DNA from 4 places in the Pseudarthrobacter sp. genome. Region 3 is predicted to be linked to each of the others. Evidence: riboswitches for the same ligand, from Rfam matches in the RefSeq annotation. Region 3 holds a riboswitch; each other region holds the start of a gene.

Region 1 (7,787 bases), on a different contig from region 3:
AATCAGGGTTGCCCACGACGCCTGGCAGCAACCTGCCGATGGCTTCGACCATGGCCAAAACGGCTACTTCGCCGCCGTTCAGCACATAGTCACCAAGGCTCATGGGGCGCACCGTGAAGTGCTCTTCCGCCCACTCGATGACACGCTCGTCGATGCCCTCATAGCGGCCACAGGCAAAAACCAGCTGGTCCTCTTCTGCGAGCTCATGGGCAAGGGCCTGGTTGAAGCGCTCCCCTGCCGGCGACGGGACGATCAGTACCGGTTTGGCGGGCTCGGCCGCCGTGGCCTCGGCACCCGCTGCGGCTTCACCGGATCCGGCCACAGCAGCTGCGGCAACAGCAGCCAACGCCTGCGCCCAAGGCTCGGGCTTCATCACCATGCCCGCGCCGCCGCCGTACGGCGTGTCGTCCACTGAGCGGTGCTTGTCGGTGGTGAAATCACGCAGGTCATGGACGCGCAGGTCCAACAGGCCGTCCTGGCGGGCCTTGCCAATGAGCGAGAGCTCCAGGGGCGCCAGGTACTCCGGGAAGATACTGACGACGTCGATTCTCATCTACGCGTTTTCCTCCGCTTCACCGGGGCCGGCTTCGCCGTCGTTGACCTCAAAGAGACCGTCCGGCGGCGTCAGCAGGACGAAGCCACCGGCCACATTGACCTCCGGAACGATCTGCTCCACAAACGGGACAAGGATTTCCTTGCCGTCCGGCGTTTCAACCACGAGCAGGTCCTGGACCGGCAAGGTGTGCAGGGCGGCGATCTTGCCGACCACCTGCGACCCGACGCGCGCCTCGAGCCCTACCAGTTCGTGCTCGTACCAGCCTTCGTCGTCGTCCTCGTCCAGCTCTTCGGTTTCGATGAAGAGCTTGGCGCCGCGCAGGGTCTCTGCCTGGTTGCGGGTCTCGATTCCTTCGAATGCGAGCAGCAGGATGTCCTTGTTCCAGCGCGCACCCTCAACAATGAGCGGGCCGGCCGATGCAGGCTCCACCACAAACTCGGTACCGGGAACAAACCGGTCCCCCGGAGCGTCGGTCAGCACCTGGACCGTCACTTCGCCGCGGATTCCATGCGGTTTGCCGATTCGTGCCACCTGAAGCTGCATCTGTTCCTCTGTTTCGGTTTGTGGATTCTCCACGGTCTTGTGGTGAAAGCACTCCGGCCCCTCCACCGTTGCTGGTGGAAGGGCCGGAGCAAAAACTGATGTTGCTGAGCGCTTAGCGGCGGCGGTCGGTATCGACGACGTCGACCCTGACCGGCTCGCCGTCTGCCAGTGCCGCCACAACGGTGCGCAATGCCCGTGCGGTGCGGCCCTGGCGGCCGATCACCCGTCCCAGGTCATCCTGATGAACACGAACCTCGAGGGTGTCCCCGCGGCGGTTGTTCTTCGAGCTGACCTTGACATCTTCCGGCGAATCAACGATTCCCCGGACGAGGTGTTCGAGCGCTTCTGCCAGCAATCTACTCAGCCTCGGTGGTCTCTGCTTCGGCCGGGGCCTCGGCTGCGTCAGACTGCTTTGACTTCTTGGTGATGGCTTCCGGGATGATCACGGAACCCTTTTCCGGGGCAACAAAGGCAGCCTTCGGAGCTTTGGTCTTCAGGGTGCCTTCCTGGCCCGGCAGGCCCTTGAACTTCTGCCAGTCACCGGTGATCTTCAGGATCGCGGCAACCTGCTCGGACGGCTGTGCGCCGACGCCGAGCCAGTACTGGGCACGGTCCGTGTCCACCTCGATGTATGAGGGCTCTTCGGTGGGGTGGTACTTGCCGATCTCTTCGATGGCACGGCCGTCACGCTTGGAGCGTGCGTCCATGACGACGATGCGGTAGTACGGTGCGCGCATCTTGCCAAAGCGCTTAAGGCGAATCTTTACGGCCACTTTTGTGGTCACTCCTGTTTCAGAAAAGGGGTGAACCGACGTTCTGCACCCGTGGGGCGGGCCATACTTGAGGGTTCGAAGGACAGGATCCGGACGCGGAGAGAGGGGCCACGCAGATCGAGTACCTGTTTATTGTGCCAGATCAGCGTCCGGATTTCGACTTGACACGTCGGGATGGGGCAGCGGGCGGACCCGGCGGGCCACGGCCGGCCTACGACGACCAGACATACACCCCGGTGCGTGCGGCGTCATCGACGGAGTTGGCAAGCTCAGCGAACTGCTGGACATACGTCCGGGCCTCGGCCACGCCGAACGGCATGTCATCCTGGGCGGCCCACTTTTCAGCGACGTCGTCCAGGACATTGCCTTCGCCTTCAGTCTCGTAGCTGAGCAGGTCCGCGAGCGCACGCACCATGGCCGGCGGGACCCCGAGGAGGGAATCGCTGGCCACGTCAACCATGGCCAGCTCGTAGTCCGCGCCACCGGCGTGCACAGCAACGCCGGCAAGGTCGCCAAGCTGCTCGATTTCGAAATCGCTGATTCCGGGAATCCGCAGGGCCTGGCCCGCCGGGGAGCCGCCTGCATCCAGGACGCCCGCCCGCTTCAGCGCGGCATCGTGAGTGGAAACAAAAATTTCAGTGAAACCCATGGGAACAGCCCTCATTCCGTCGACGGTGCGGCCTGGAAGAGCAGCAGCAAGTGCCACCCCGGCCGTTCAGAATCAGCCTAGTACAAGGCAGGCCGCACACTTGGCAGCCGCACTCAGCGGACGGCGACCCGGATATTGTTGCGCCACGGGTCCTCGAAGCGAAGCTCGGCGCCCGTGTGGTGCGAGGCCACACCGGCGCCCTTCAGGCGGTCGGCGAGCGCTCCGACGTCATCCCCGGAAGGGACCTCGATGAGCACTTCGCCGAGGCCCAGGGTGTCCTTGCGGGGACCGGCTCCGCGGCTGTTCCAGACGTTCATGGCCATGTGGTGGTGATACCGGCCCGCGGAGACAAACAGTGCCTGCCCGTGCCAGCCGGCGGTCTTTTCGAAGCCCAGCGTGCCGACGTAGAAATCGTGCGCTGACTGGACGTCGCCCACTTGGAGGTGGACGTGGCCTACACCGGCTTCGCTGGCCCGCTGGCCCGCCACGGATTCCTGGGTCAGGTGCTGCTCGAGGTAGCGCTGCGGCGGCAGTGCCAGGCTGTCCATCACTACATCCTTCCCGTTCCACGACCAGTTTTCGCGGGGCCTGTCCCAGTACAGTTCGACGCCGTTGCCCTCGGGGTCGTTGAAGTAGAAGGCCTCGCTGACGAGGTGGTCGGCGCTGCCGGTGAAGGACCGGGGTTCGTACTGGGCGGCGGTGGCTACCGTGGCGGCAAGCGAAGCCTGGTCGTCAAACAGCAGTGCGGTGTGGAACAGCCCGGCCTCTCCCCTGCCAGGCAGATTCAAGGACGGGGCGGCCGCGAGATGGACCAGCGGGCGTTGAAGGCGGCCAAGATAGACGCCGCCGTCCTGTTCCGCGACGATCTCCAGGCCGAGCGCACGCTGGTAGTAGTCGGTCATCAGCTTCATGTCGCCCACCTTGAGCATCACGGTGCCCATGGAGAGGTCGGCAGGAAGGAGATCCCGGCTGGTGGCTTCTGCAGTCATGTGAAAACTCCCGGTCCGTTGGCCTTCGGATGGAAGGCGGCTATGCTTCCAATTTACTTGAAGCTTCAATTTAATTCAAGTGGCGGAGCAGACAGACTGCGACCGCTTTCCGGTGATTGCTGTCACCAGTCCACCCTCGGCCTGTGGTAGCTTCGACTTGACCACACGGGAGCCCTTGCAGGGGCTGAGATCGGGCTGACGCAGCCTGCGACCGTTGAACCTGTCCGGGTAATGCCGGCGAAGGAAGTGAGTATTCATTGAATACACAAGAAACACAGCTGATCCCTGCCCAAAATGAAGCCGACGTGGATCAAAAGCTCCAGCCTGAAACCCAGTCACTGAAGTCCCACTCACTGGCGTTTATCAACGATGAGGCCACCGGGATCCGGGTACCCGTGACCGAGATCGCGCTGGAACCGTCGCCGAACGGGGAGGCGAACGGGCCTTTCCGGACCTACCGCACGGCCGGTCCGGGCAGTGATCCGGTGGTGGGCCTCAACCCGTTCCGCTCGGAGTGGATCGCCGCCCGCGGCGACACCGCGCCGTACAGCGGACGGGAACGGAACCTGCTCGACGACGGCAAGTCGGCAGTGCGCCGCGGCGCCGCCTCTGCGGAGTGGAAGGGCGCGCAACCGGTGCCCCGCCGCGCCGTCGAAGGCAAGACCGTCACCCAGATGCACTATGCGCGGCAGGGTGTCATCACCCCCGAGATGCAGTTCATCGCCCTCCGCGAGAATTGCGACGTGGAACTGGTCCGCAGCGAGGTGGCGGCCGGCCGGGCCATCATCCCCAACAACATCAACCACCCGGAATCCGAACCGATGATCATCGGCAAGGCCTTCCTGGTGAAGATCAATGCCAACATCGGCAACTCGGCCGTGACCAGCTCCATTGCCGAGGAAGTGGACAAACTCCAGTGGGCCACGCAGTGGGGAGCTGACACGGTGATGGACCTCTCCACCGGCGATGACATCCACACCACCCGGGAATGGCTCATCCGCAACTCTCCCGTGCCCATCGGTACGGTGCCCATTTACCAGGCGCTGGAGAAGGTCAACGGCGAGGCCAACGCCCTGACGTGGGAGATCTACCGGGACACCGTCATTGAGCAGTGCGAGCAGGGGGTGGACTACATGACCATCCACGCCGGTGTGCTGCTGCGTTACGTGCCGCTGACGGCCAACCGCGTCACCGGCATCGTCTCCCGGGGCGGCGCGATCATGGCCGGGTGGTGCCTGGCCCACCACCAGGAGAACTTCCTGTACACCCACTTCGACGAGCTGTGCGAGATCTTCGCCAAGTACGACGTCGCGTTCTCCCTGGGCGACGGACTGCGCCCGGGGGCGACGGCGGACGCCAACGACGCCGCCCAGTTCGCCGAGCTGGACACCCTGGCTGAACTGACCCAGCGGGCGTGGGAATTCGATGTGCAGGTCATGGTGGAAGGTCCCGGGCACGTCCCGTTCCACCTGGTGCGGGAGAACGTGGAACGCCAGCAGGAACTCTGCAAGGGCGCCCCGTTCTACACGCTGGGGCCGCTGGTCACGGATATTGCCCCCGGCTACGACCACATCACGTCCGCCATCGGCGCCACCGAAATCGCCCGGTACGGCACGGCGATGCTTTGTTACGTCACGCCCAAGGAACACCTTGGCCTGCCGAACAAGGACGATGTGAAAACCGGAGTGATCACCTACAAGATCGCCGCCCACGCAGCAGACCTTGCCAAGGGCCACCCCGGCGCCCATGAGCGGGATGATGCACTGTCCAAGGCCCGGTTCGAGTTCCGCTGGCGCGACCAGTTCGCGCTGTCCCTGGATCCGGTCACGGCGGAGGCCTTCCATGACGAGACGCTGCCGGCCGAACCGGCCAAAACCGCCCACTTCTGCTCCATGTGCGGCCCGAAGTTCTGCTCCATGAAGATCAGCCAGGACATCAGGGACGAATACGGTTCGGCAGATTCGCAGGCGGCCATTGCCGAGGCCTACAGCGGGATGCGCGAAAAGAGTGCGGAGTTCCTGGCCGCCGGCGGAAAGGTCTACCTCCCCGAGCTTCGGATCCCGGCCGGGAACTGACGGCTCAGGAAGCCTGAACCGAGCGTGACCTGCCGACGTCGGCGATGAAGGACCGGATGGCACGGTCACCTTCGGCAGAGTCCTGGGGCCGGTGTCCTCCCGCAGCGATGCGGTGCAGGGCACCGGTTTCCTGCAGATATCCGGCGATTTCCTCGTAGAGCGGTTCCCACCCACCCGTAAGGACCAGGGTGGGGACGCCCGGAACTATGTGCAGCGGGGCATCCCAGGACGGCGCCTGCAACCGGAGCCGGCGCGCCGACCGTTTTTCCTCCGGCGTGGCGGGCTCCTGCAGGTCCGCCGCGAACATTCGCCGCACGAACTCACGTTGGAAGTCTTCATCGCTGAGCTCGTGCCGGACGTCGAACAGCGGTTGCATCAGGGCGCGGTGCGCGGCCGTGGCCGGCAGTTCGGCGGTCAGGGACAGGCACGCCGGTTCTACCAGCGTGAGGGAATACACCAGTTCGGGGCGTTCGACGGCGGCCATCATGGCCGCAATCGCGCCCTCGGCGTGGGCAACAACATGGCCCCCAGCGGCCCCGCGGCCGTCATCGGCAAGTGAGCGCAGGATGATGGCGGTATCTTCGGAGAACGAGGACTCCACGGGTTCAGCGATGGGGTCAAAACCGTGCCGCCGCAGGAAGAGGGCGTCGTACGTCAGGGCCATGCCGTGCTGGCGCAGCCACGCCGCGGCACCGAAAGGTCCGGCGCCGTGCACGAACACTACCCGCTGTTTGAACATGACCCAACCCTATTCCACGGCACCGACATCCCAATTGGGCAGCAGCCAGTGTTGTTATGAGTGCCCACAACGACGCCTGCTGCTACCCAGTCGGGAGGGGTGGTTACTTGCCGAGGAACTTGTCGAATCCCTTGGGCAGGTTCAGCTGCGACGGGTCGAAGTCGCCGCCCTGCTGGCCGAACGCTGCCCCCGTGGGGAGCGCCTTCCCCGCCCCGGCCCGCCGGGCCTCGGCGTCCTTCAGCTCCTGGGCAGCCTTGGCAGGGTTGCCTGAGCGGGCCTTCTTCTTCGGGGCGTTCTTTCCGCCCTTCCGCGCACCGCCGGGGCCGCCCATGCCAGGCATCCCGGGCATTCCGGGCATGCCGCCGCCCTGGGCCATCTTCTTCATCATCTTCTGGGCCTGGCCGAAACGCTCCAGCAGGCCGTTGACCTCGGAGACATGCACGCCGGAACCCCGGGCAATGCGTGCCCGGCGGGAGCCGTTGATGATCTTCGGGGCGACGCGTTCGTGCGGCGTCATGGAACGCACGATCGCTTCGACACGGTCGATCTCGCGCTCGTCAAAGTTCTCCAGCTGCTCGCGGATGTTCTGCGCACCGGGCATCATCATGAGCATCTTCTTCATGGAGCCCATGTTGCGGATCTGCTGCATCTGGGAGAGGAAGTCATCCAGGGTGAAGTCTTCCTGGTCGGCGAATTTCTTCGCCATCCGGGCGGCTTCGTCCTTGTCCCAGTTCTTCTCGGCCTGCTCAATCAGGGTGAGGACGTCACCCATGTCCAGGATGCGGGAGGCCATGCGGTCCGGATGGAACAGCTCAAAGTCATCCACGCCTTCGCCGGTGGAGGCGAACATAACCGGCTTACCGGTGACCGACGCAACCGAGAGTGCGGCACCGCCGCGGGCGTCGCCGTCGAGCTTGGACAGCACGATGCCGGTGAAGTTCACACCCTCGTCAAACGCCACAGCCGTGTTCACGGCGTCCTGCCCGATCATGGCGTCGATCACGAACAGCACTTCATTGGGGACGATGGCGCGGCGGATCTCGCTCGCCTGCTCCATCATCTCGGCGTCAACACCGAGGCGCCCGGCGGTGTCAACAATCACGACGTCGTGCAGCTTCTGGCGCGCTTCCTCAACGCCGGCGCGGGCGACGGCGACCGGGTCACCAGCGGGGTGCTCCAGTTCCGAAGTGGCTCCGGGGTGCGGCGCGAAAACGGGCACGCCGGCGCGGTTGCCGACAACCTGGAGCTGCGTGACGGCATTGGGCCGCTGGAGATCACATGCCACCAGCAGGGGGCTGTGGCCTTGCGCCTTGAGCCATTTGGCGAGCTTGCCCGCCAGGGTGGTCTTACCGGCACCCTGGAGGCCGGCCAGCATGATGATGGTGGGACCGGTCTTGGCAAGGCGGATCCGGCGGGTCTCGCCACCGAGGATCTCAACGAGTTCCTCATTGACGATCTTGACG
Region 2 (7,787 bases), on a different contig from region 3:
GAACGGCGGGTCAACGTATATCAAGGTGAAGGCGCCGTCCGGCAGCGAGGGGAGGAACTCCGCGTTGTCCGCGTGAACCACCAGGTTGCTGCCGTCCGGCGCCCAGACGGTGTCAGTCATCGAGGCTGTTATGCCTCGGTGCTGCGCTGCTGCGGGCCGTTGTCGGCACCGGCCACCACTTCGCCGTTGCGGCGGCGGGTGCGGGTCCGGCTGCGGCGGGCACGGGGGTCCACTTCGCCTTCGGCCGGGGCCGCAGCAACCGGTTCGGGGGCGGGGCTGGTGCCGGCGGTCGCCGCATCAGAGGTACGACGACGGCGGTCGCCGGAGCGTCCGCCGGGCTCGCTGGTGCGGCGGCTGCTGCTGTCGCGAGCACCGGAGCGGCCGGCGTCGCGGCTGCTGTCGCGCCCGCTGTCACGGCCACCGCTGGGACGGGTGTTCTTCTTGCCGGTCTCGCCCAGGTCCTCGAGGACCTCGGCGTCGACGCCGGCCAGCACACGCTTGTTGCGGGGGAGGCGGCCCTTGGTGCCTTCCGGGATGTCCAGCTCTTCGTACAGGTGCGGCGAGGAGGAGTACGTTTCCACGGGCTCCGGGACGCTGAGTCCCAGCGCCTTGTTGATCAGGCCCCAGCGCGGCATGTCGTCCCAGTCGACGAACGTCACTGCTGTGCCCTTGTTGCCCGCGCGGCCGGTGCGGCCCACCCGGTGCAGGTAGATCTTTTCATCTTCAACGCACTGGTAGTTGATGACGTGCGTGACGTCGTCGACGTCGATGCCGCGGGCGGCGACGTCGGTGGCCACCAGGACGTCCACCTTGTTGTTGCGGAAGGCGCGGAGCGCCTGCTCACGGGCGCCCTGGCCCAGGTCACCGTGGATGGCGGCGGCGGCGAAGCCGCGGTCCACGAGCTCCTCGGCAACCTTCGCGGCGGTGCGCTTGGTTTTGGTGAAGATGATGGTCCGGCCGCGGCCGCGTGCCTGCAGGATGCGGGCAACGACCTCGATCTTGTCCATGCTGTGGGCACGGTAGATGAGCTGGCGGATGTCGCGCTTGGTGAGGCCCTCGTCGTCCGGATCAGCGGCCCGGATGTGGGTGGGCTGCGTCATGTAGCGGCGGGCCATGGCGATGACCGGGCCGGGCATGGTGGCAGAGAACAGCAGGGTCTGGCGGACTGCGGGGGTACCGGCGATGAGGGTTTCCACGTCCGGCAGGAAGCCGAGGTCCAGCATTTCATCGGCCTCGTCGAGGATGACCATCTTGACGTTCTTCAGGACCAGGTGCTTCTGCTTGTAGAGGTCGATGAGGCGGCCGGGAGTACCGACAACTACCTCGACGCCGTTCTGCAGGGCCTCCACCTGGGGCTCGTAGGCACGGCCGCCGTAGATGGTGGTGATGCGGGCGTTCCGCTTGCGGGAAGCGTTCTGGAGATCATTGGCCACCTGGACGGCCAGCTCGCGGGTGGGCACGATGACCAGGGCCTGCGGTGCACCCGGAACGGCGAGCCTGTCGTAGCCGGCGTCGTCCGGACCCACCACGCGCTGCAGCGCGGGAATGCCGAAGCCGAGGGTCTTGCCGGTGCCGGTCTTGGCCTGCCCGATGATGTCGTGGCCCGAAAGCGCCACCGGCAGGGTCATGGCCTGGATGGGGAAGGGGTGGGTGATCCCGGCGTCGGCGAGGGACTCCACGATGTCGGCGCGGACGTTGTAGTCAGCGAAGGATTTCTCCTCGATCTCGTGCGGCTTCTCGTCCGAGATGATGGTTTCTTCTGGTTCGATCGTCTCGATGCCGGAGTCGTCAGTCAGGATCTGGTGGGTATGCAATTCACTCACAGGGGAGTTTCCTTATTCATTTGGGCATTGGCGCTGCCTGCTCAACGGGCCGGCCAACGTGGCCGTTCCGGAGCACGCTCGAAGCGCGCAAGCAAATCCAGTGGAAGCCGATCGCGGGCTATCAAAATGCTGGCACTGGTGACCAACGGGTGCATCTCAAGATCGCGTAGGGGCGGGCTTGTTGAATTCAAATCAAGGAAATCAACGACCGGGCATCCATATCTACTTCTTCAGTCTAGCCGTACGGACCCTGAATCCCGGCTTTGGGCCGATCAGGCGGCGCGCAAAACCTTTAGGCCAGCAGCTCGAAGTGGACCTCGCGGGCAGCGATGTCGGAAGAGATCAGGCGGACCCGCACCTTGGTGCCGGATTCCAGGTCACCGCCGCACCGGGCCGTCACGGCGGGTTCGGCGATCTGGATGATCCCCGAGGGGACGTTTCCATTTTTTGCGGCTCCGTTCCTGGTGCCGTTCCCGCTTTTCCCGTTGCCGTTGTCCTTCTGCGGCTTGGAGCCGGAAATCACGATCGCATCGAATTCCTGGCCCACATGGTTGACCAGGAGCGCGGCCTCCACGGTGTCCAGCGCCATGCGTTCCATCCGAGATGCCAGCTGGTCGGATCCGGCCATGATCTCCGGCAGGGACGGCAGGGCTTCCCGCGCCCAGTCCGGTACCGGCTTGCCGTTGCTCAGGGCTTCGCAGATCACCAGGACAAAACGGTCGATCAGACGCCGGAGCGGTGCCGTGGTGTGGGCATAGGCAGCGCCGATGGCGGACTGGATGGCCTCTTTCGGGACTGTGCCGTCGAACGCCGTGTAGCTGGCGCCGCGGAACAGCATGCCGGCTGAGTGCAGGATGGCCAGTTGCCGGGGCTCGGTCGGGTCAAGGCTGCGGAGGTATTCGCCGTAGCTGATCTTGCCGTCCCACGGCTTGCCCAATGCCTCAGTCTGGATGCGGAAGTGACGCAGGGAGCGCTCGTCCGGGGCGGGCATGGTGCGCAGGATGCCCACTTCTCCCGCCAGCATCAGGTCTGCCGCCGCCATCCCCGTCATCAGGGAGATCTGGGCGTTCCAGTCCTCCACCGGAAGCTGCGGCGCCGCGGCAATCCGGTAGCCGCCGTCGGGCAGCTGCACGATTTCCTGCTCGGGCATGTTCAGGCTGGCGCCGCCGCGCTGCCGCTCCAGTTCAACGCGCTTGAGGCCCACTTCCTTCAGGAGCTGCAGGACAGGGCCGGCCGTCCCGGCGTCGAATTCGGCCTGGACTCCCTTGTAGCTCAGCTTGGCCCGGCTGCGGATGGTGGCCCTCTGGACGCTCACAGTGGAGACCTGCGCGGCGTCGTCCAGCCCGAACTCCCAGACGTAGGCGGAACACAGCTGGCCGGCCAGAAGGCTGCCTGCCCCTTCGCTGATGACTTCCGGGTGCAGCGGGATACGGCCGTCAGGGGCGTAGAACGTCTGGCCGCGGCGCCGGGTCTCGGCGTCCAGTCCGCCGCCGGGGCGGACAAAGGACGGCACGTCAGCGATGGCGTAAAGCACCCGGTAGCCAGCGGCCGCACGCTCGATGAACAGCGCCTGGTCCAGGTCAGTGGACGACGCCGGATCGATAGTGAGGAAGGCCACATCCGTCAGGTCAGCACCCGGCAACTCGTGCGCGGCCACTGCCGCTTCCGCGTCCCGGACCGCCTCCGCCGGGTAGGGCCCCGGCAGTTCCAGCTCGGTCCGCAGGGCGCTCAGCGCCGCCGCGAGGTCGTTCGTTTGCTCGTGGACATTGGGGGCCAACCTATGATGTGACACGAAAATCAGGTTAGCTCGATTTCCACGGATCGTGCACGCCCGCCGCCCGCCACGCGGGGGATTGTCAGGATGCGCCGGCGTCCAGGGCCGCCAGGAGTGCCACGGCCGCCGCTGCGGGGTCCGAGGCTTCGGTGATGGCACGCACCACAACAATCCTGCCGGCGCCGGCCTCCACCACCTGCTCCACGTTGCCGAGATCGATGCCTCCGATAGCAAACCAGGGCAGCGTGGCCTGGGTGCCACCGGCAGCGCGGACGGCTTCGGCCGCGTACCGCACCAGGTCAAGGCCGACGGCGGCCCGGCCCGGTTTCGTCGGAGTGGCCCAGACCGGTCCTACGCAGAAGTAGTCCAGGCCGCCTTGGTCAGTCAGCCCACCGGACAGCCGGATGGCCCCTTCGATCTGCTCGGCGCTGTGCGTGGAAAGGCCGATCACGGCTGGTGCCCCGAGCAGCGTGCGGGCGGAAGCGACCGGCAGATCCTTCTGCCCGATGTGGAAGACGGGGGCGCCGGAGAGCAACGCGATATCGGCACGGTCATTGACTGCCCACAGCTTTCCGTGGCGTTCGGCCGCGGCCTGAAGCACGGCCAGCAGCTCCAACTCCTCGGCTGCCTCGATGGCCTTGTCCCGGAGCTGGATGATGTCCACGCCGCCGGCAAACGCCGCGTCCACAAACTCGCCAAAGTCCCCGCGGTCCCGGCGCGCGTCGGTGCACAGGTACAGCCTGGCGCTGTGCGGGAGGCCGGTGTTTGTGCCGCCGGCGGAGTCTGTTCCGGTCAAGGATTCGGGAGCGGCGGAGGGGGCGGAGGGCGTGCCTGCAGCGGCGAAGGATTGCGCGTTCATGGAAACCAGCCTAAGTCCCCTAAACTGGGCGGGTACTGCGGGAGCCCGATGCAGCCGTCACAAAGCGGCCGGGCTGAGAGGGCGTCAGAGCCGACCGCTTGACCTGATCCGGCTAGTACCGGCGTAGGGAAGGAACATATGCCCCCCGCGATAAGCAGCCCACCTGAGCCCGCACCAGCCAGCCCGGCCACCGCCCTGCACGCCGACGTGGCCGTCATCGGCGGCGGAGTCATCGGCCACGCCATAGCCTGGGAAGTCCGGCGATCCGGCCGTTCCGTCGTGCTGATCGATGAAGCGCCCGGCAACGGCGCCAGCTGGGCAGCCGCCGGCATGCTGGCCCCTGTGAGCGAACTGCACTACCAGGAGGAAGACCTCCTTGAGCTGATGCTGGCATCCTCGGGCCTGTGGCCTGCCTTTGCGGCGGACCTCGCCCTGGCCGGGGCTGGCGATACCGGATATCTGACGACGCCGACCCTCGCCATCGGCGCGGACGCTGCGGACCGCCGGGCGCTGATGGACCTCCGGGCCGTGCAGCAGGCCAGCGGCCTGGTGGTGGAACCCCTGACTGTCCGTGAGGCCAGGACCAGGGAATCCCTGCTCAGCCCGGCCATATCCTGCGCCTTGGACATCCCCGCCGACCACCAGGTGGATCCACGGAAACTCGTGGCGTGCCTCCAGGAAGTCCTGGCCATCCACGAACCGGGAGCAGGAACGGCCGTGGCAGGCGCCCGCGCGGGATTCGCCGTTGACCAACGTGCCACTGCCCTGCTCTGGGAGGACGGCCGCGTCATCGGCGTGAGGCTCGCCCACGGCGGAACTGTCCAAGCCAGGGAGACCATCGTGGCCAACGGATTGCAGGCAGGGACGCTGGAGGGCCTGCCGGTTGGACTGCACCTGCCCCTGCGGCCCGTCTATGGTGACATCCTGCGGCTGGCTGTTCCGCAGCACCTGCGCCCGCTCCTCACCTCCACGGTCCGCGGAATGGTCCATGGTGTGCCGGTCTACATCGTTCCCCGGCAGGACGGCACGGTGGTGATCGGGGCTACGCAGCGGGAAGACGCGCTCGCCGGGACGGGCGACGCCGCTGTCTCGGCGGGCGGCGTCTACCAGTTGCTGCGGGACGCCCAGGTCCTGGTGCCGGCCGTCTCGGAGCTTGAACTCCTGGAATGCACAGCGCGGGCAAGGCCTGCGACCCCGGACAACGCTCCTCTCCTCGGCCGGGTACCGTCTTCCGCACCAAGGACGGGTAACACAGCGGACATTGCCGGGCTGATGGTTGCCACCGGATTCTTCCGCCACGGAGTGCTCCTGGCCCCGGCGGCGGCGGCCATCTGCCGGGACCTGCTGGATGGCCGGACGGACCCGCGATGGGGGGCCCTCAGCCCGGCCCGCTTTTCAGGAACGCACCACGTAGCCGGCATACAGGCCCCGCGCAAGGACATCAGCAGCACGAAGGCCCTCGACCCACAGAAGGAATCAGCATGAACATCACCCTCAACGGCTCGCGCCATTCCGTGGCGGACGACGCCTCCATCACCACCCTCATCAGCCAGATCACTGGCCGTCCCCTCGCGGCCAACGGCCAGTCAACAGACGGGCAGAAACTCGGCGTCGCCGTCGCCCATAACTCCGAAGTAGTACCCCGCAGCCAGTGGTTCGTCACGGCGCTCGCCGAAGGTGACGACGTCGAACTGGTCACAGCAGTCCAGGGAGGCTGACACCATGACAGTAACCAGCAACATCAGCACACAGAACCTGCCAGAGGCCGCCGACAGGCTGGTGATCGACGGCGTCGAGCTCGGCTCCCGCCTCATCATGGGCACCGGTGGCGCCCCCAGCCTCGACGGGCTCGGCGCCGCCCTGCTGGCCTCTGGAACCGAGCTGACCACAGTGGCCATGCGCCGCTATTCGCCGGCTGAATCGGGGTCCCTTTTCCAGCTCCTGGTGGACCACGGGATCCGGATCCTGCCCAACACCGCAGGCTGCTTCACCGCCCGGGAGGCGGTCATGACGGCGGAGCTGGCCCGCGAAGCGCTGGAAACCGACTGGCTCAAGCTGGAAGTCATCGCCGACGAACAGACCCTGCTGCCGGACGCCGTGGAGCTGGTGGACGCCACGGAACAGCTTGTGAACCGGGGCTTCAAAGTGTTCGCCTACACCAACGATGACCCGGTCCTGGCGCTGCGGCTGGAAAACCTGGGTGCCACCGCGGTCATGCCCCTCGGAGCGCCCATCGGCACCGGCCTGGGAATCCTGAATCCACACAACATCGAGCTGATCGTCTCGCGCGCCTCGGTGCCCGTGGTGCTGGACGCCGGCATCGGAACGGCGTCCGACGCCGCCCTGGCCATGGAGCTTGGCTGTGACGCCGTGCTGCTGGCCACCGCGGTCACGCGGGCGCAGAACCCGGCACTCATGGGGGAGGCCTTCAAACACGCCGTCATCGCCGGTAGGCTGGCGAAAGCGGCCGGCAGGATTCCGCGCCGCGAGCACGCCCTGGCGTCATCGGCCATGGAAGGCCGGGCAGAGTTTCTCTAGGCCGCTTTCTCCAGGCCCGGCGCCCTCGGCCAAACGCCGGGGCGGCTCACCGTTCGAGCCGAGGAGGCCGCCATGGCCGGCAAGCACGACACACTCACACGCGAGCGGATCGAGGCCGTCCTCGCCACGCTGCCCGACTGGCAGTACCGGCAGGGCGGGCTCGTTGCTGTCTATAAGACGCCGACGGCGGCCGCCGCACTGGAGCTGATTGCCGCCGTCGGACGCCTGGCGGAAGAACAGAACCACCACCCGGACCTTGACTGGCGCTACAACAGGGTGCATCTGCGCTACACGTCCCATGACGCCGGAGGCGAGGTCACTGAGCGGGATGCCGCTGCTGCCGCGGCCGTGAGTGCTGCTGCCGTTCGGCTCGGCGCCACAGCCCAGCCCGTGGGTTAAGCCGCCGGGTTAAAGGACCGTGACCACGCACCCTGCTGGGGTGGTGGTCACGGGTTCTTAAGGAAAAAGGTGCGGCCTAAAGCTTGAGCGCCTGCGTCAGCCGCCGCGTATCGTGGCTTTCGCGCGTCCGGCCCAGGTAGATGACCGTCCCGATGGCAGCGACGGTGCCGAGCGCCATGGGCAGGACCCAGGGAATCCACGTCAGGCCCGGCTGGTAGCCAAAACCTGCGGCGATGAAAATGATCCAGCTGACCGCGCCCACCACCACGGCAACCCCTGCGGGCAACCCTGTGCCGTACCGCGTATGGCGCTTGTCATTGGCCCAGACAACAAAGCCTGCGGCCGCAGTGACCAGGACAACGATGGTCAGCGAAAGCATGGAATCTCCTCGGAA
Region 3 (7,787 bases):
GCCATCATCGAACTCTGGCTGCCGGTGTTCGGGGACATCAAGTTCGTTACGTCCACCATCTTCGACATCGGCGTCTACATTGTGGTGATCGGCCTGGTGCTGGACGTCCTCCGCAGCCTGGGCTCCGAGATCGACGAACACTTTGAAGAGCAGAGAACTGCGCCCGCCGAGGACGCGCCAGACGACGACGCCCCTGCGACTGCCCAGGTGCGGGAACCCGTGGGCGTCCCCGCCGAAACCACTGCGAGGGGCCGAGGATGAGCGTCAACCTGACCCTGCTGACCGTGATGGGTGCCCTGTATGCGTGCGGCATCTACCTAATCCTGGAACGCAGCCTCACCCGCGTCCTGCTCGGGCTGATGCTGCTGGCGAACGCCACTAACCTGTTGATCCTGGCCACCGGCGGCTATGCCGGCCTGGCACCCCTGTACAGCAAGGACACCGGCGCGCATGAGTACGCGGACCCGCTGCCACAGGCCCTGATCCTCACGTCGATCGTGATCTCCTTCGCCGTGACGGCCTTTATGCTCGGCATCATCTACCGCACGTGGGTCCTGGCCCGCCAGGACGAGATCCAGGACGACGTCGAGGACCTCCGCGTCGCCGAGACCCCCCGCTTCGACGCGGAGGACGACGCGCCGATCCCGGCCGAGACTTCCGAGTTTCCCCTGACCATGCTGGGCGGCGACGGGAGCACGGTCTCGGACCACCCCACGGCAGCGGACGGCCCGGAAGGGGCCGGGGGTTCCGTCACGGCCGGTGCCAAGAAGATTCCTGCCGCGGATGCCGCCGCCGAAGAGCAACCCGGCTCGCGGAACGTAACCCCTGGTCCCGAAGGAGGTGTGAAGTGAACATCGCAAGCTTTGCCCCGCTCGCCGTCGTACTTCCCATCCTCGGTGCCGCCCTGGCCTTCCTGCTGATCCGGCACTCCCGCGCCCAGCGCGCGGTCAGCATCGGCGTGCTGTCCCTGACCCTCCTGCTGGAGTGCCTGCTGCTGGCCTCCGTGTGGGACGGCGGAACGGCCGCCGTGACCATCGGTGGCTGGCTGCCGCCGTGGGGCATCACCATGGTGGTGGACCAGTTCTCGTCCCTCATGCTCGTGGTGTCGTCGGCCATTAGCCTCGCTGTGTTGGTCTACGCCACGGGGCAGGGCATGGCCGACGGCGACCAGGACGCGCCGGTGTCGATCTTCCACCCCACCTACCTGATCCTGGTGGCCGGGGTCTCCAACGCGTTCCTGTCCGGGGACCTGTTCAACCTGTACGTCGGCTTCGAGATCCTGCTGACGGCAAGCTATGTGCTGATGACACTGGGCGGGACCGGCCCCCGCATCCGCGCCGGCGTCACCTACGTGGTGGTCTCCGTAGTGTCCTCGGTGCTGTTCCTGATCTCCATCGCCATGGTCTACGGCGCCACCGGAACCGTGAACATGGCCGACCTCGCCATCAAGCTCGCGGACCTGGACGAGGGAACCCGGACCCTGCTGCACGTGATGCTCCTGGTGGCCTTCGGCATCAAGGCGGCCGTGTTCCCGCTCTCGTTCTGGCTGCCTGACTCCTACCCCACGGCGCCCGCGCCGGTCACCGCCGTGTTCGCCGGCCTGCTGACCAAAGTGGGCGTCTACGCGATGGTGCGCACGGAGACCCTGCTCTTCCCCGGGGACAGCCTGAACACCCCGCTGATGGTGGCGGCGCTGCTGACGATGGTGGTGGGAATCCTCGGCGCCTTGGCCCAGAGCGACATCAAACGTCTGTTGTCCTTCACCCTGGTCAGCCACATCGGCTACATGGTGTTCGGCCTGGCTATGTCCTCGGTGGCCGGGCTGGGCGCCGCCGTGTTCTACGTGGCCCACCACATCACCATCCAGACCAGCCTCTTCCTGGTTACGGGCCTGATCGAGCGCCGCGGCGGCAGCTCCTCCGTGGACCGGCTGGCAGGCCTCGCCAAGCTGTCACCCATCCTGGCCCTGCTGTTCTTTATCCCCGCCATGAACCTGGCCGGGATCCCGCCGTTCTCCGGTTTCCTGGGGAAAGTGGGGCTCATCCAGGCGGGCATCGAACTGGGCACGCCCCTGGCCTACGCCCTGGTGATCGGCGGCGTGGTCACCAGCCTCCTGACGCTGCTGGCCGTTGCGAGGGTCTGGAACCGCGCCTTCTGGCGCAAGCCCTCGGACGCCGAGCACCCGGACCCCGTCCTGCTGGCCGAGCCGGAGGATTCGGATACGGGCAGCCGGGCCGGCCGCAAAAACGTCACGCTGCTGCCCCGCACCATGGTGGGGTCAACCCTGGGCCTGGTGGTCCTGGGCGTGTCACTCACTGTTTTTGCGGGCCCGTTGTTCACTGTCTCGGACCAGGCCGCCCACGAAATGCTGGACCGGTCCGCCTACATCCAGGCCGTGCTGGGCGAGGACACGGACGTTCCCCCGCTGGCCCTGAAAGACGGTGGGGGCAAATGAGCCGCCGCCGGATTTCCCTCCGCCAGGAACTGCCCCTGCTGGTATGGCTGGTGATTGTCTGGGGCGCCCTGTGGCAGGACTTCAGCCCCGGCAACTTGCTCTTCGGCGCGTTGCTGGCCGTGCTCGTGGCCCGGATCTTCTACCTGCCGCCGGTGGAACTCAGCGGCAGGTTCAACATTCTTTATGCAGTGCCATTTGCCCTGCGTTTCCTGGGCAGGGTGGCGGCAGCCAGCGTTGAGGTGATGTACTTGGCGGCTGTCCGCGGCCCGCGGGTCATCAACGCCGTCGTCGCGGTGCCGTTGCGGAGCCACCAGGATCTGATGGTCACCGCCACCGGGCACGTGATTTCGCTGATCCCGGGCTCGCTGGTGGTGGAAGTGGACCGGTCAACGTCCACCCTGTACCTCCACGCGCTCAATGTCAGCAGCCCCGAAGAAGTGGAAGGCCTGCGCAAGGAAGTCCGCTCCATCGAAGCGGGCCTGATCAGGATCATGGGCACCCGCGAAGAACTCGAAGCAATCCGGCAGGAGGCCGCAGCATGATGCAGACCGTCCTGGCTGTCACCGCAGTCATTCTTTCGCTGGCAGCGGCGGGAGCCATCATCAGGATCTCCCGCGGCCCGTCGCTGCTGGACAGGGTGCTGGCCTCCGACGTACTGCTCGCTATCCTCGGTGCGGCCCTGTGCATCGACATGGCCGTCAACCGGCACCTGAACAACCTGATGCTGCTGGTGGCGCTGTCCGTGGTCGGCTTCATCGGGTCGGTGACCGTGGCGCGCTACGTGGCCGACCGGCGGGAGCAAGCCAATGAATCCTGAGGCCAGCGTGGTTGATAACGTCATCGATGCCGTGTCGGCGGTGTTCCTGGTGGTGGGTGCCGTCATGTCGCTCGCCGCCGCCGTGGGCCTGCTCCGCTTCCCGGACCTGCTGAGCCGCATGCATGCGGCCACCAAGCCCCAGGTGCTGGGGCTGTTCCTGCTCCTGGCGGCCATCGGCCTGCAGCTGCGCACGTGGTGGGTGTGGCCGGTGCTGCTGGTGGCCTGGATTTTCCAGCTGCTGACGGTGCCGGTTTCCGCCCATATGGTGGGCCGCGCCGGTTACCGCACCAAACACCTGCACCGTGAGCTGCTCAGCTCCGATGAACTCGAAGCCGTGGTTCAGAAGGCGGCCCAATCGGCCCGGGATGAATCGTCCAGGGATGAAGCGTCCGACGGCGGCCGGCGGGACTGAGCGACACGCGCAGCCCCAGCGTCCCGTGTGAGTTTTTGTCCAGATCATCGGGTATCTCGGCCGGTTTGAACCGATTATCTGGACAAGAACTCAGGGGCTGGTGGTGCGGTTAGACGATGTCCTGGGACTTGGCGAAGCGGGTGATGGCCCGCTGGGTGCCGCGGTTGGCGAGCACCTGGATGATGGTGCTGACCGAGGCCGAAATGAGCGCGAACGTCAGGGCCGAGCGCAGGGTGGTGGGAGTGTCTTCGTCCTTGCCGGTGGGAGGCTTCCGGCCGGTGGACTTTTCCCACACGGTATTGACCACCTTGGTGCCGACGAACCCGGCGCCGATGCTGATTGCAGTGCCGAGCAGCTTGATGAACAGGTTCATTCGTTGAACTCCTTGTGAGCGGATCCGGGACTTCCTTTAGCCTAACCCGGCTGCATGGACTCCAGAATCTCCCGCAGGGCTTCCACCACCAGATCGTGGTCCTGCTGCTGGGGCAGGCCCGAGACCGTCACCGTGGCCACTGCACCCACACCGGCGACGTAGACCGGGAAGCAGCCGCCGTGCGGGGCGTAGGTGGACTCGTCGAACCAGCCGTGGTCCTCGATCCGGCCGCCGTGCAGCCTGCCGCGCAGGCCCACCAGCAGCGACGGGATCTCATACCTGGCGGCGGTGCGCTGCTTGGCCCGGATCCAGTGCTCGTTGTCGGGGGTGGCGCCGTCCAGGGCAACATGGAAAAGGACCTTCTCGCCCTTGGTGATGTCGATCGCGATAGGCAGCCGGCGCGATTTGCCCAGCTCCACCAGGAGCAGCCCGAGGTTGAGGGAGTCGTCCTTGCTGAAATGCGGAAACTGCAGCTCGTTGATCTCGGCTTCGACCCGGGCAATCAGGGCCTCAAGCAGCCCCGCCGGCTGGGGCACCGTCGAATCAGGATTGAACGCAGTCACAGTCGGGTTGTTGGCAGTCATGGCCCACAATCTACCCCGCCCGCGGTGTAAACTGGAGCACGCCCATCAGGGCAGATTTATTTACGACAGGGGAGCGCCGCCGTCGGACATCACTGGCATTGCCAGGGAACCGCAGGTGGGCGCTGAGAGTGCGGACAGCCGCAGACCCTCGAACCTGATCCGGTTAGTACCGGCGCAAGGGAGTCGAGTTCTCGAAGTGTCCGGAAACGGCGGCAGCGCCGCACGCCGGGGCACTTTCCCCTCCTGTTCCTCAGGAGGACCAAAATGACAACTGCAGCAATCAAAAAACCCGGCAATACCTGGCGCGTTGTGGACATCGTGGTGGCGGCACTCATCGCCATCACCGGCGGCGTGATCTTCTGGGCCTGGTCCCAGGGCGCCGGCATCGTCTCCGCCCCCATGAACGCCGTTTACCCCCCGCTGACCGGCCTGATCGCCGGCGGCTGGATGATCCCGGCAGTGCTGGGCATGCTCATCATCCGCAAACCCGGCGCGGCGCTCTTCTGCGAAGCGGTGGCCGCCACCGGCGAACTCATCATGGGCTCGCAGTACGGCGCCACCGTGCTGATCTCCGGACTCCTCCAGGGCCTGGGCGCCGAGCTGGTGTTCTTCCTGCTGGTGTACGGCAACTTCCGGTTCAAGTCCTTCCTGCACCAGAAGTACAACCTCATCGCCGCGCTGCTGGCCGGTGCCGGCGCGGGCCTGTTCTGCGGCCTCAATGACTCATTCCTGCCGTGGGGCTGGAACATCGCCTACGAGCCCGGCGACAAGCTCGCGTACATCGTGTTCTGCACCATCTCCGGCGCGGTGATTGCGGGCGCACTGTCCTGGATCGCCACCCGCGGCCTGGCCAGGACCGGTGTGCTGAGCTCGTTCGCGTCCCGGAAGGCAGCGTCGGAGCCCGTCTTCAACTGATGACCGCTTCCGACGCCGGCGCTTACGGAGTACGCCCCGCCGCGGTGTCCGCCCGTGGCTGGGGCTGGCGGCATGCCGGACGTTCCGCCCCCGCCGTCCGGGGGCTCGACCTCGACATCGCTCCCGGCGAGCGGGTGCTGCTGCTGGGCCCGTCGGGCGCGGGCAAGTCAACGCTGCTGCATGCGCTCGCAGGGGTGCTGGGGGATGAAGAGGACGACGCCGACGAAACCGGTTCGCTGCTGATCGACGGTGTGGTGCCCCGCGGGCAGCGCGGCCGCTCGGGCCTGATGCAGCAGGATCCGGAAACGCAGGTTGTTCTGTCGCGCCTGGGTGACGACGTCGCCTTCGGCGCCGAGAACCTCGCCGTTCCACGGGGCGAGATCTGGCGGCGCGTCCATGAAGCGCTCGACGACGTCGGGCTGCGAAGTGCCGGGGGCGGCGGTTTGAACGCCGACGGCGGCGCTGGTGCGGGCAGGCTCCCGCTGGACCACCCGACGTCGGCCCTGTCCGGCGGGCAGAAGCAGCGCCTGGCGCTGGCCGGGATCCTCGCGATGCGGCCCGGGCTGATCCTGCTGGATGAGCCCACCGCGAACCTGGATCCCGCCGGCGTGCTGGAAGTCCGCGACGCCGTGGGCCGCTGCCTGGACAAAACCGGTGCCACCCTCGTTGTGGTGGAACACCGCGTGTCCGTCTGGAAGGACCTGGTGGACCGGATTGTGGTGCTGCAGCCGGGCTCGGCAGCGGGTTCCGCTGCTTCCTCCGCTACGTCCGCAGTCCTGCTGGACGGGCCGCCGGACCAGGTGCTCGCGGAGGCACGGGACATGCTGATCGGCGCAGGCGTCTGGGTGCCGGGCTATGTTCCGGCAACCCGCCGCCGCGTGTCCGCAGGCTCAGGTGACCTGCTGCTGGCGGCCGAGGACCTGGCCGTCTCCCGCGAGCGTCCGCGGCGTCGCGGCTTGCGGACCATCCCGCCCGTACCGGTGCAGCTGGGCATCACGGCCCAGGTCCGTTCCGGCCAGGCACTCACCGTCACGGGGCCCAACGGCGCCGGCAAGTCAACGTTTGCGCTGACGCTCGCCGGGCTTCTGGCGCCGGTGGCGGGGAAGGTGTCCGCCGCCGTCGAGCTTTCCGAGGGGGCCGGGATCGATCCCTTCAAATGGAAAGCCAACCAGCTGATTTCCCGCATCGGAACCGTGTTCCAGGAGCCTGAGCACCAATTCGTGACCGGCCGCGTGCTGGACGAGCTGATGTTCGGCCCGCGGCACCTGGGGCATGGCGAGGAGCGGGTTGATGAGCTGCTGGAACGGCTGCGCCTGACGCACCTGGTGGACGCCAATCCGTACACGCTCTCGGGAGGCGAAAAGCGGCGCCTCTCGGTGGCCACTGTCCTCGCGGCCCACCCTCGCGTGCTGGTCCTCGACGAGCCGACGTTCGGCCAGGATGCCAACACCTGGGCCGAGCTCGCCTCGTTCCTCTCAGAACTGCTCGACGCCGGGACCTCCGTGGTTTCCGTGACCCACGACCAGGAATTCAGCGCCGTCCTGGGCGGGGCCGAACTGCGGCTCGGCCCGGCATCGCGCGGCGGCGCCCGCCAGGAAGCAGGTGCGGCATGAGGGATGCCCTGACCCTCCGCGGCAACCACGCGCTGCTGACGCGCGCCAACCCGCTGGCCAAGTTCGCCGTCGTCTTCCTCATCACCCTGGTGCTGGCGCTCTCCATCGACTGGGTGTCCGCCTCGGTGGCGCTTGCGGCCGAGCTGGCGCTCTTTCCGCTGGCCGGCCTCACCCTGCGCCTGCTGTGGCAGCGCGGCTGGCCGCTCATCATCGCGGCAGCCCTGGGCGGCTGGAGCACGGCGATCGTCGCGGCGGACAGCGGCGCTGTACTGCTCGACGTCGGGATCTGGTCGATCAGCGAGGGTTCCCTCCAGCTGGGAATCGGCTTTATGCTGCGCGGCCTCGCGATTGCCCTGCCAGCGATCCTGCTTATGACCTGCACGGACCCCACCGACCTCGCCGATGCGCTGGCCCAGAAGGCCCGGCTGCCGCACCGGTTTGTCCTCGGCACGCTGGCCGCGATGCGCCTGGTGGGACTCATGGCCGAGGAATGGCAGACCATCGGCATGGCGCGGCGGGCCCGCGGCGTCGGCTCGCAGGGCAGCCCGCTGCAACGGCTGCGGGCCACCCTCGGGCAGAGCTTCGGGCTCCTGGTCCAGGCCATCCGCCGGGCGTCCC
Region 4 (7,787 bases), on a different contig from region 3:
CAAGCAGCGCCGGATCGAAAACGCGCTCAAGTCCGGCGACACCGTCCTGGTCCAGGTCACCAAGGATCCCGTGGGCCACAAGGGTGCACGCCTGACCAGCCAGATCTCGCTGCCCGGCCGCTACCTGGTCTATGTGCCCGGCGGCTCCATGACCGGAATCTCCCGCAAACTGCCCGACGTCGAGCGAAACCGCCTCAAGCGCATCCTCAAGGACCGCCTCCCGGAGCACGCCGGCGTCATCGTCCGCACCGCTGCCGAAGGCGCCTCGGAAGAGGAGCTCACGCACGACATCAACCGGCTGCGCGCGCAGTGGGAGGGCATCGAAAGCCAGTCCACGTCCACCAAGATCCTCGCGCCGGAGCTGCTCTACGGCGAACCTGACCTCACCATCAAGGTGGTCCGTGATGTCTTCAACGAGGACTTCTCCAAGCTGATCGTCTCCGGTGAAGAGGCCTGGGACACCATCGAGGCCTACGTCACCTACGTGGCCCCGGACCTCGTGGGCCGCCTGGAAAAGTGGACCAAGGACCAGGACATCTTCGCTGCGTGGCGGATCGATGAGCAGATCCACAAGGCCCTGGAACGCAAGGTCTTCCTGCCTTCGGGCGGCTCGCTGGTCATTGACCGCACCGAAGCCATGACCGTGGTGGACGTCAATACCGGCAAGTTCACCGGCAGCGGCGGCAACCTCGAGGAAACCGTCACCAAGAACAACCTCGAGGCAGCTGAAGAAGTGGTCCGGCAGCTCCGGCTCCGCGACATCGGCGGCATCATCGTCATCGACTTCATCGATATGGTCCTCGAATCCAACCGCGACCTTGTCCTGCGCCGCATGGTGGAATGCCTGGGCCGCGACCGGACCAAGCACCAGGTGGCCGAAGTGACCTCGCTGGGCCTCGTGCAGATGACGCGCAAGCGCATGGGCACCGGGCTCCTGGAAGTCTTCGGCGAGCAGTGTGAAACCTGTGCAGGCCGCGGAATTGTCACCCACGACGACCCCGTGGAACACCGCCGCGCCAACACGGTAGCCGCGGAGCACCACGTGCAGCGGGTAGACAGCCGCCCGGAAGCCCAGCGCACTGACAGCGTGCGGACTGACAGCCAGCGCCCGGACAGCCAGCCGGGTGGCCGCACTGACCGGAAGCGCCGCCGCGGACGGGGTGGCCAGCCGCTGGAAACAGCACCGGCAGCTCCGGTGCAGATCCACACGGTCCACCCGGAAGCCAGCGATGCCGAGCGCCATGCGAAGGCGGAGGCCACGCGGGCAGCGCTTGCGAACATTGCGGCCGCAGCCCACGCTGCGCATCTGCATGACGACGAGGTGGCTCACGCATCAGCTGCCGCGGGCCGGCAGCCTGCGGCTCAGGTGCCGGCTCCGGTTGGGCAGTCCGAAACGGACTCCAACGGCCGCCCGGCCGCAGTGCTGACATTCGGCGGCGAGCAGGTGGTGCTTCCGTTCGTTGCGCACCACGATGACCAGCCGCACGCACCTGCCCTGACACTTGACCGCCTCGCGGAGGCCTTCGCCCACCTTGGTGAGCCGGCTCCTGTAGCGGAAAGCACGCCGCCGGCAGTTCATGCAACTGAAAGCCGGGCGGCCGAACCTGCCCGCCAGCAGCAGCCAGCCGCGGCGGAGAGGGATTACTCCGACCACACCGAGGAGCCCCGCGCCCGCCGTCCCCGGCGGAACCGGAGTGCCAGCCGTGCCCAGGGCGCAGCCAACGCCACGTCCGTAGAGCATCACGAAGCCGTTCCGGCGGCTGCCGCCGGACACACCCACGCCGCCAAGGCACCGGAGCCCGTCAAGGCTCCTGTGGCCGACAAGCCGGTTGCCGCCAACGCGCCCATCATCCTGGGCGTAGGGGTTCCGGCCTCGGAGCTCTGACCAAGCAGCAGGGCAAGCCAAACAACGGCGCCCGGACGCAGCCTGTGAATCACAGGCTGCGTCCGGGCGTCCGGCGTTAAGTCGCGAGGAACGCTAGGCTGGTGACTGACACGGGGTGCCGCGCAGAGAGCCGGCTGAGATCCACACCCGTTGAACCTGTCCGGTTAGCACCGGCGAAGGGATGTCTCCTTTGGCTTCAACTTCTGTCCTTCCTCCTGCAACACCCGCGGCGACCCTGCCGGAGACCCCAGCAACCCGGGCTGAGGTCCAGCCCGGACCAGGCCGATCTTCTGCGGTCCGGGTGCTGCGTGACGTCCCGCGGGTGCTGTCCATTGCCGGATCGGACCCTTCAGGGGGCGCGGGCGTCCAGGCCGACCTCAAAAGCATTGCAGCCCTTGGCGGCTACGGCATGGCGGCGATCACCGCGCTGACGGTCCAAAACACCCAGGGGGTCCAGGCGGTTCACGTCCCGCCGGCGTCCTTCCTGGGCCAGCAGCTCGATGCCATCAGCGATGACATCACCATCGACGCGGTCAAGATCGGCATGCTGGGCGACGCTGCGGTGATAGGCGTGGTCCGCGACTGGCTGGAAAAGGTGCGTCCCGCCGTCGTCGTTCTTGATCCGGTGATGGTGGCCACGAGCGGCGACCGGCTGCTGCAGGAGTCTGCCGAGGCGGCCCTGCGGGAGCTGCTCACGCTCGCGGACCTGATCACCCCCAACCTGGCGGAACTGGCCATCCTGGTGGGGGAGCCGCAGGCGAGGCAATGGCACGACGCGCTCGGGCAGGGGCAGCGGTTGTCCGCCGCGACCGGTGCCACCGTCCTGGTCAAGGGCGGCCATCTCGACGGCGGTGCGTGCCCGGATGCCCTGGTCAACGCTGCCGGGCTGCTCGCCCGGGAGGTGGTGGAAGTGAGCGGGGACAGGATCCCCACGCGCAACAGCCATGGCACCGGCTGCTCGCTGTCAGCGGCCATGGCCACGGCTCAGGCGCGGCTGGGGGATTGGGAAGCCTCATTGCGGAAAGTGAAGCCCTGGCTGGTGGGCGCGCTGCAGGCCGCTGACCAACTTGAGGTGGGCGCGGGCAACGGCCCCATCAACCACTTCCACCACATGCAACAGGTTCCGGCAGCCGGCGAATTCGCAGAGACGCTGCGGCGGGCGTCGGAGCCGGATCTTGCAGCCATCTACGGGCTGGATTTCATCCGCGACCTGGCGGCCGGCACATTGGCTGAGGAACAGTTCGCCTATTACCTCGCCCAGGACGCCATCTACCTCAACGGCTATTCGCGGGTTCTTGCCCGGGCCAGCGCGCTGGCGCCCACGGAAGCCGCCCAGTTGTTCTGGGCAAAGTCGGCCCAGCAATGCCTTGAGGTCGAGTCCGAACTGCACCGCACGTGGCTAAGCACCAGGACAGTGGACTCCGTCCTCGGACCTGTCACCAAGTCCTACGTGGACCACCTGCTGGCGGCCTCTGCCTCCGGCAGCTACGCGGTCCTCGTGGCGGCGGTACTGCCGTGCTTCTGGCTGTATGCCGAAGTGGGACAGACTCTCCACGCGGAGTTCCTGGCTGCGGGTGCACCGGCAGCACATCCTTATGCCGACTGGCTGCGGGCCTATGCTGACGAGGATTTCGCCCAGGCCACGCGTGACGCCATCGCCTTGGCTGACGACGCCGGCCGGAGTGCTTCCGCGGATGAACGGGCGGCGATGCTGGTGGCTTTCAGGCAGTCGTGCCGGTTCGAGGTGGATTTCTTCGACGCGCCGCGAATTCATTCCTGACCGGCTGGGGCCCGTGCGGCCTGTACGATAGTCAGGCACGGTTTTGGATTGTCAGTGCAGTACCTGCTTGTGGGTCCTATCACAGACAACCTGCCGTAACCAGCCTCATTTGCGGCCGAAGGCAAAATTAGCGTATTCTAGATCTTCGGTGCTTACGCCAACACTTGGGTTACGACCCCACGGCGTTGAGGCACAGCGAGAACCCAGCCAATTATGGAACAGGGTTCAGCACGCAAATTTAGTAATAAACGTCGAGAGAAGTGAGTTCCCAAGTGGTGTACGCGATTGTCCGCGCAGGCGGCCGCCAAGAGAAGGTTTCCGTTGGAGACTTCGTTACCCTGAACCGCGTCCCCGGTGGAGCCGGCAGCACCTTTGAGTTGCCCGCACTGCTCCTGGTAGACGGTGACAAAGTCACCTCTGCTGCTGCGGACCTGGCCAAGGTAACGGTTACGGCTGAGATCCTCGAAGACCTCCGTGGTCCGAAGATCGTCATCCAGAAGTTCAAGAACAAGACCGGTTACAAGAAGCGCCAGGGTCACCGTCAGGAATTGACCAAGGTCAAGATCACGGGTATCAAGTAACTCTTCGTTACTGTTCAGGTTCTTCAGCAGATTCCCCAGAATTTAAAGGCAGGCATTTCAAATGGCACATAAAAAAGGCGCGAGTTCCACTCGCAACGGTCGTGACTCCAACGCCCAGTACCTCGGCGTCAAGCGCTTCGGCGGCCAGGTAGTTTCCGCAGGCGAGATCATCGTTCGCCAGCGTGGCACCCACTTCCACCCGGGCGCCGGCGTTGGACGTGGCGGCGACGACACACTGTTCGCACTGGCCCCGGGAGCCGTCCAGTTCGGCACCCGCCGCGGTCGCCGCGTAGTCAACATCGTTGCTGCTGCAGCTGCAGAGTAACAAATAGTTCTGAAACGGTGGAGCGGGCCATTTGGTCCGCTCCACTATTCTTTTAACCGCATTACAATCGTCTTGGCGCCCTTGGGCGTCCAGGAAACAGCACTGAGGAGATCCACGTGGCGAGCTTTGTAGACCGGGTAGTACTGCACGTATCCGGCGGTACCGGCGGCCACGGCTGTGTCTCCGTCCACCGGGAGAAGTTCATCCCACTGGGCGGACCCGACGGCGGTAACGGCGGCGACGGCGGCAACGTCATCCTGCGCGTTGACCACCAGACCACTACCTTGCTCGACTACCACCACTCCCCGCACCGCCACGCCACCAACGGCGGGTCCGGGATGGGCGACTGGCGCGGCGGCAAGAATGGCGAGACCCTCATCCTGCCCGTGCCCGACGGCACCGTGGTCAAATCCAAGGACGGCACCGTCCTGGCGGACCTGGTCGGCGAAGGAGCAGAATACGTGGCGGCCGCCGGCGGCCAGGGCGGCCTGGGTAACGCTTCGCTGTCCTCGCAGAAGCGCCGTGCCCCGGGCTTCGCCCTGCTGGGCATCGAGGGTGACGCCCGTGACATTGTGCTGGAACTGAAGTCCATCGCGGATATCGCGCTGGTGGGTTTCCCCTCTGCCGGCAAATCCAGCCTGATCGCGGCCATGTCCGCTGCGCGGCCCAAGATCGCCGACTACCCCTTCACCACGCTGATCCCGAACCTGGGTGTTGTCCAGTCCGGCGACGTCCGCTTCACCATTGCAGACGTTCCGGGCCTTATCGAGGGCGCCAGCGAAGGTAAGGGCCTTGGCCACCACTTCCTGCGCCACGTGGAGCGTTGCGCCGCCCTGGTGCATGTACTGGACTGCGGCACGCTGGAATCGGACCGTGACCCGTTGGCAGACCTGGCCATCATCGAGGCCGAGCTGGAAAAGTACTCCGTAGACATGAGCTTCGCGGGTGCCGACGGCGAAGTGGTTCCGCTGAACCACCGTCCGCGCCTGGTCGCCTTGAACAAGGTGGACCTTCCGGACGGCAAGGACATGGCTGAATTTGTCCGCCCGGAACTCGAATCACGCGGCTACCGGGTCTTCGAGATCTCGGCCACCAGCCACGAGGGTCTCCGCCAGCTGGGCTTCGCCATGGCGGAAATCGTGCAGGCCGCCCGTGCCGCCCTCGCGGCCGCCCCGCCCAAGGTCCAGCCGCCCATCCTGCGGCCCCGCGCCGTCAACGAAGCCGGCTTCAAGATCCGCCGCGAGGAAAAGAACCTCGAGCCGCTCTTCCGCGTCCTGGGCGACAAGCCTGTCCGCTGGGTCAAGCAGACCGACTTCACCAACGAGGAAGCCATCGGCTACCTCGCTGACCGCCTGGCCAAGCTCGGCGTCGAAAACGAACTGTTCAAGCAGGGCGCCAAGCCGGGCGACGCAGTCGTGATTGGCGAAGATGACGGCGTTGTCTTCGACTGGGAGCCCACCATGAGCGCCGGAGCCGAAATGCTCGCATCACCGCGTGGCACGGATATCCGTTTCGCGGACGTCGGCGACCGCCCCACACGTGGCCAGAAGCGTGACGAGCAGCAGGAACGCAAGGATGCCAAGGCTGCCGCCCGCGCCGAGCTCGAGGCCGAGCGCAAGGCCGGGATCTGGACCGAATCGGTCAGCGGCCGCCGCGCTGCCAAGCCGGTCACTGAGAGTGGACTGGGCGTTGAAGATGACGAGTGAGGCCGCTGAAATGACCGAAAATTCCGCAGTAATTATCGAGGAACCCAAAGACGACCGCAGTGTGCTCGCCCGGGCCCGCCGGATCGTTGTCAAAGTAGGGTCGTCGTCGCTGACCAGCATCAAGGGCGGCATCTCGGAAGAGTCCCTGACCGCCCTCTCAGATGTCTTGGCCGCCAAACATAACGCCGGCACGGAAATTATCCTGGTTTCCTCGGGAGCCATTTCCGCAGGCCTTGCGCCCCTCGGGCTGGTGAAGCGCCCGCGTGACCTCGCGACCCAGCAGGCCGCCGCCAGCGTGGGCCAGGGCCTGCTCATGGCGCGCTACACGCACGCGTTCGGCGCCCATGGAGTCACCGTCAGCCAGGTGCTGCTGACCGCAGATGACCTCATGCGTCGCAGCCACCACGCCAACGCTTTCCGTGCATTGAACCGCCTCCTCAACCTCGGCGTGGTGCCGGTGGTCAACGAAAACGACACCGTCGCTACGCACAAGATCCGTTTCGGCGACAACGACAGGCTCTCGGCGCTCGTGGCCCATCTGGTCCGCGCCGACGCCCTGTTGCTGCTGTCCGACGTCGACTCGATATACGACGGCCCGCCCGCCAAGGGCGCCAAGCGCATCTCCCAGGTGGACGGCCCCGAAGATCTTGAGGCAGTGACCATCGGGAAGCCGGGCAAGGCAGGCGTAGGCACCGGCGGCATGCAGACTAAAGTCGAGGCTGCCATCATGGCCGCCGATTCCGGCATACCGGCGCTGGTCACCTCCACCGCCAACGCAGCAGCCGCACTGTCCGGTGAGGACGTAGGGACCTGGTTCACCGTCAACAGCGGCCGGAAGTCTGTGCGGATGATGTGGCTCGCCCACCTGGCGCATGTCCAGGGCCGGCTCTTTCTTGACGACGGCGCCGTGCATGCTGTGCGGGACAATCGCTATTCGCTGCTCCCCGCCGGAATTTCGTCGGTGGACGGCACCTTTGAAGCCGGCGACGCCGTCGAGATGGTGGCCGGCGACGGTACCGTCATCGCGCGCGGTTTGGTTAATTACTCTTCCGAAGAGCTTCCCCAGATGCTGGGCCGCTCCACACAGGAACTGGGCGAGTCCCTGGGCCGCGGATTTGACCGTGAGGTTGTCCATATCGACGACCTGGTTCTGGTCTGAGCGGTCCGCTCGCCTAGACTTGAAGGATGACTGAGGCACTGATTTCCCAAGCCCCTGGCAATTCCAACGATTCAAATGCGGTTCCTTCGGGGCCGGAACAGGGGAGTACCCCCACTCCGGCGGAGGTTGAGGCAGCCGTCCACGCCATCGCTGACCGCTCACGGCAGGCAGCCCGCCAGATGGCCGGGGCCACCCGCGCCCGGAAAGACAGTGCCCTCCGGGCCATCGGTGCCGCATTGCTGACGCGGAAGGACTTCATCCTGGCGGCCAACGCCAAGGATGTCGCGGCCGGCAAAGCCAACGGCACGTCGGCGGCCCTGTTGGACCGCCTCACCCTGACCGAAAGCCGGA

The links. Region 3 has a riboswitch for thiamine pyrophosphate ahead of V6M49_RS01660 (ECF transporter S component). Riboswitches for the same ligand answer to the same signal wherever they lie in the genome.
Region 1: linked by a shared signal. The riboswitch ahead of thiC (phosphomethylpyrimidine synthase ThiC) and the one ahead of V6M49_RS01660 (ECF transporter S component) in region 3 are both predicted to bind thiamine pyrophosphate.
Region 2: linked by a shared signal. The riboswitch ahead of thiO (glycine oxidase ThiO) and the one ahead of V6M49_RS01660 (ECF transporter S component) in region 3 are both predicted to bind thiamine pyrophosphate.
Region 4: linked by a shared signal. The riboswitch ahead of thiD (bifunctional hydroxymethylpyrimidine kinase/phosphomethylpyrimidine kinase) and the one ahead of V6M49_RS01660 (ECF transporter S component) in region 3 are both predicted to bind thiamine pyrophosphate.

The regions. Positions count from the first base shown of each region.
Region 1 is NZ_JAKFFD010000177.1:21,214-29,000, reverse strand. It holds gene trmD (tRNA (guanosine(37)-N1)-methyltransferase TrmD) at 1-553, opposite strand, end outside; gene rimM (ribosome maturation factor RimM) at 554-1,099, opposite strand; gene V6M49_RS15495 (RNA-binding protein) at 1,212-1,454, opposite strand; gene rpsP (30S ribosomal protein S16) at 1,456-1,872, opposite strand; gene V6M49_RS15485 (hypothetical protein) at 2,084-2,521, opposite strand; gene V6M49_RS15480 (VOC family protein) at 2,635-3,510, opposite strand; TPP riboswitch at 3,666-3,773, shown strand; gene thiC (phosphomethylpyrimidine synthase ThiC) at 3,768-5,585, shown strand; gene V6M49_RS15470 (alpha/beta hydrolase) at 5,590-6,324, opposite strand; gene ffh (signal recognition particle protein) at 6,428-7,787, opposite strand, start outside.
Region 2 is NZ_JAKFFD010000095.1:43,838-51,624, reverse strand. It holds gene V6M49_RS07710 (DNA-methyltransferase) at 1-120, opposite strand, end outside; gene V6M49_RS07705 (DEAD/DEAH box helicase) at 129-1,823, opposite strand; gene V6M49_RS07700 (RNB domain-containing ribonuclease) at 2,116-3,615, opposite strand; gene thiE (thiamine phosphate synthase) at 3,680-4,456, opposite strand; TPP riboswitch at 4,484-4,604, shown strand; gene thiO (glycine oxidase ThiO) at 4,595-5,941, shown strand; gene thiS (sulfur carrier protein ThiS) at 5,938-6,174, shown strand; gene V6M49_RS07680 (thiazole synthase) at 6,179-6,994, shown strand; gene V6M49_RS07675 (4a-hydroxytetrahydrobiopterin dehydratase) at 7,067-7,393, shown strand; gene V6M49_RS07670 (hypothetical protein) at 7,470-7,772, opposite strand.
Region 3 is NZ_JAKFFD010000020.1:57-7,843, reverse strand. It holds gene V6M49_RS01700 (Na+/H+ antiporter subunit A) at 1-261, shown strand, start outside; gene V6M49_RS01695 (Na(+)/H(+) antiporter subunit C) at 258-851, shown strand; gene V6M49_RS01690 (Na+/H+ antiporter subunit D) at 848-2,455, shown strand; gene V6M49_RS01685 (Na+/H+ antiporter subunit E) at 2,452-2,997, shown strand; gene V6M49_RS01680 (monovalent cation/H+ antiporter complex subunit F) at 2,994-3,272, shown strand; gene mnhG (monovalent cation/H(+) antiporter subunit G) at 3,262-3,684, shown strand; gene V6M49_RS01670 (DUF4235 domain-containing protein) at 3,794-4,057, opposite strand; gene V6M49_RS01665 (heme-degrading domain-containing protein) at 4,099-4,641, opposite strand; TPP riboswitch at 4,699-4,840, shown strand; gene V6M49_RS01660 (ECF transporter S component) at 4,906-5,556, shown strand; gene V6M49_RS01655 (ABC transporter ATP-binding protein) at 5,556-7,169, shown strand; partial or broken gene V6M49_RS01650 (energy-coupling factor transporter transmembrane component T family protein) at 7,166-7,787, shown strand, end outside.
Region 4 is NZ_JAKFFD010000034.1:1,290-9,076, forward strand. It holds partial or broken gene V6M49_RS02980 (Rne/Rng family ribonuclease) at 1-1,885, shown strand, start outside; TPP riboswitch at 1,987-2,084, shown strand; gene thiD (bifunctional hydroxymethylpyrimidine kinase/phosphomethylpyrimidine kinase) at 2,067-3,665, shown strand; gene rplU (50S ribosomal protein L21) at 3,938-4,246, shown strand; gene rpmA (50S ribosomal protein L27) at 4,308-4,571, shown strand; gene obgE (GTPase ObgE) at 4,688-6,277, shown strand; gene proB (glutamate 5-kinase) at 6,288-7,436, shown strand; gene V6M49_RS03010 (glutamate-5-semialdehyde dehydrogenase) at 7,463-7,787, shown strand, end outside.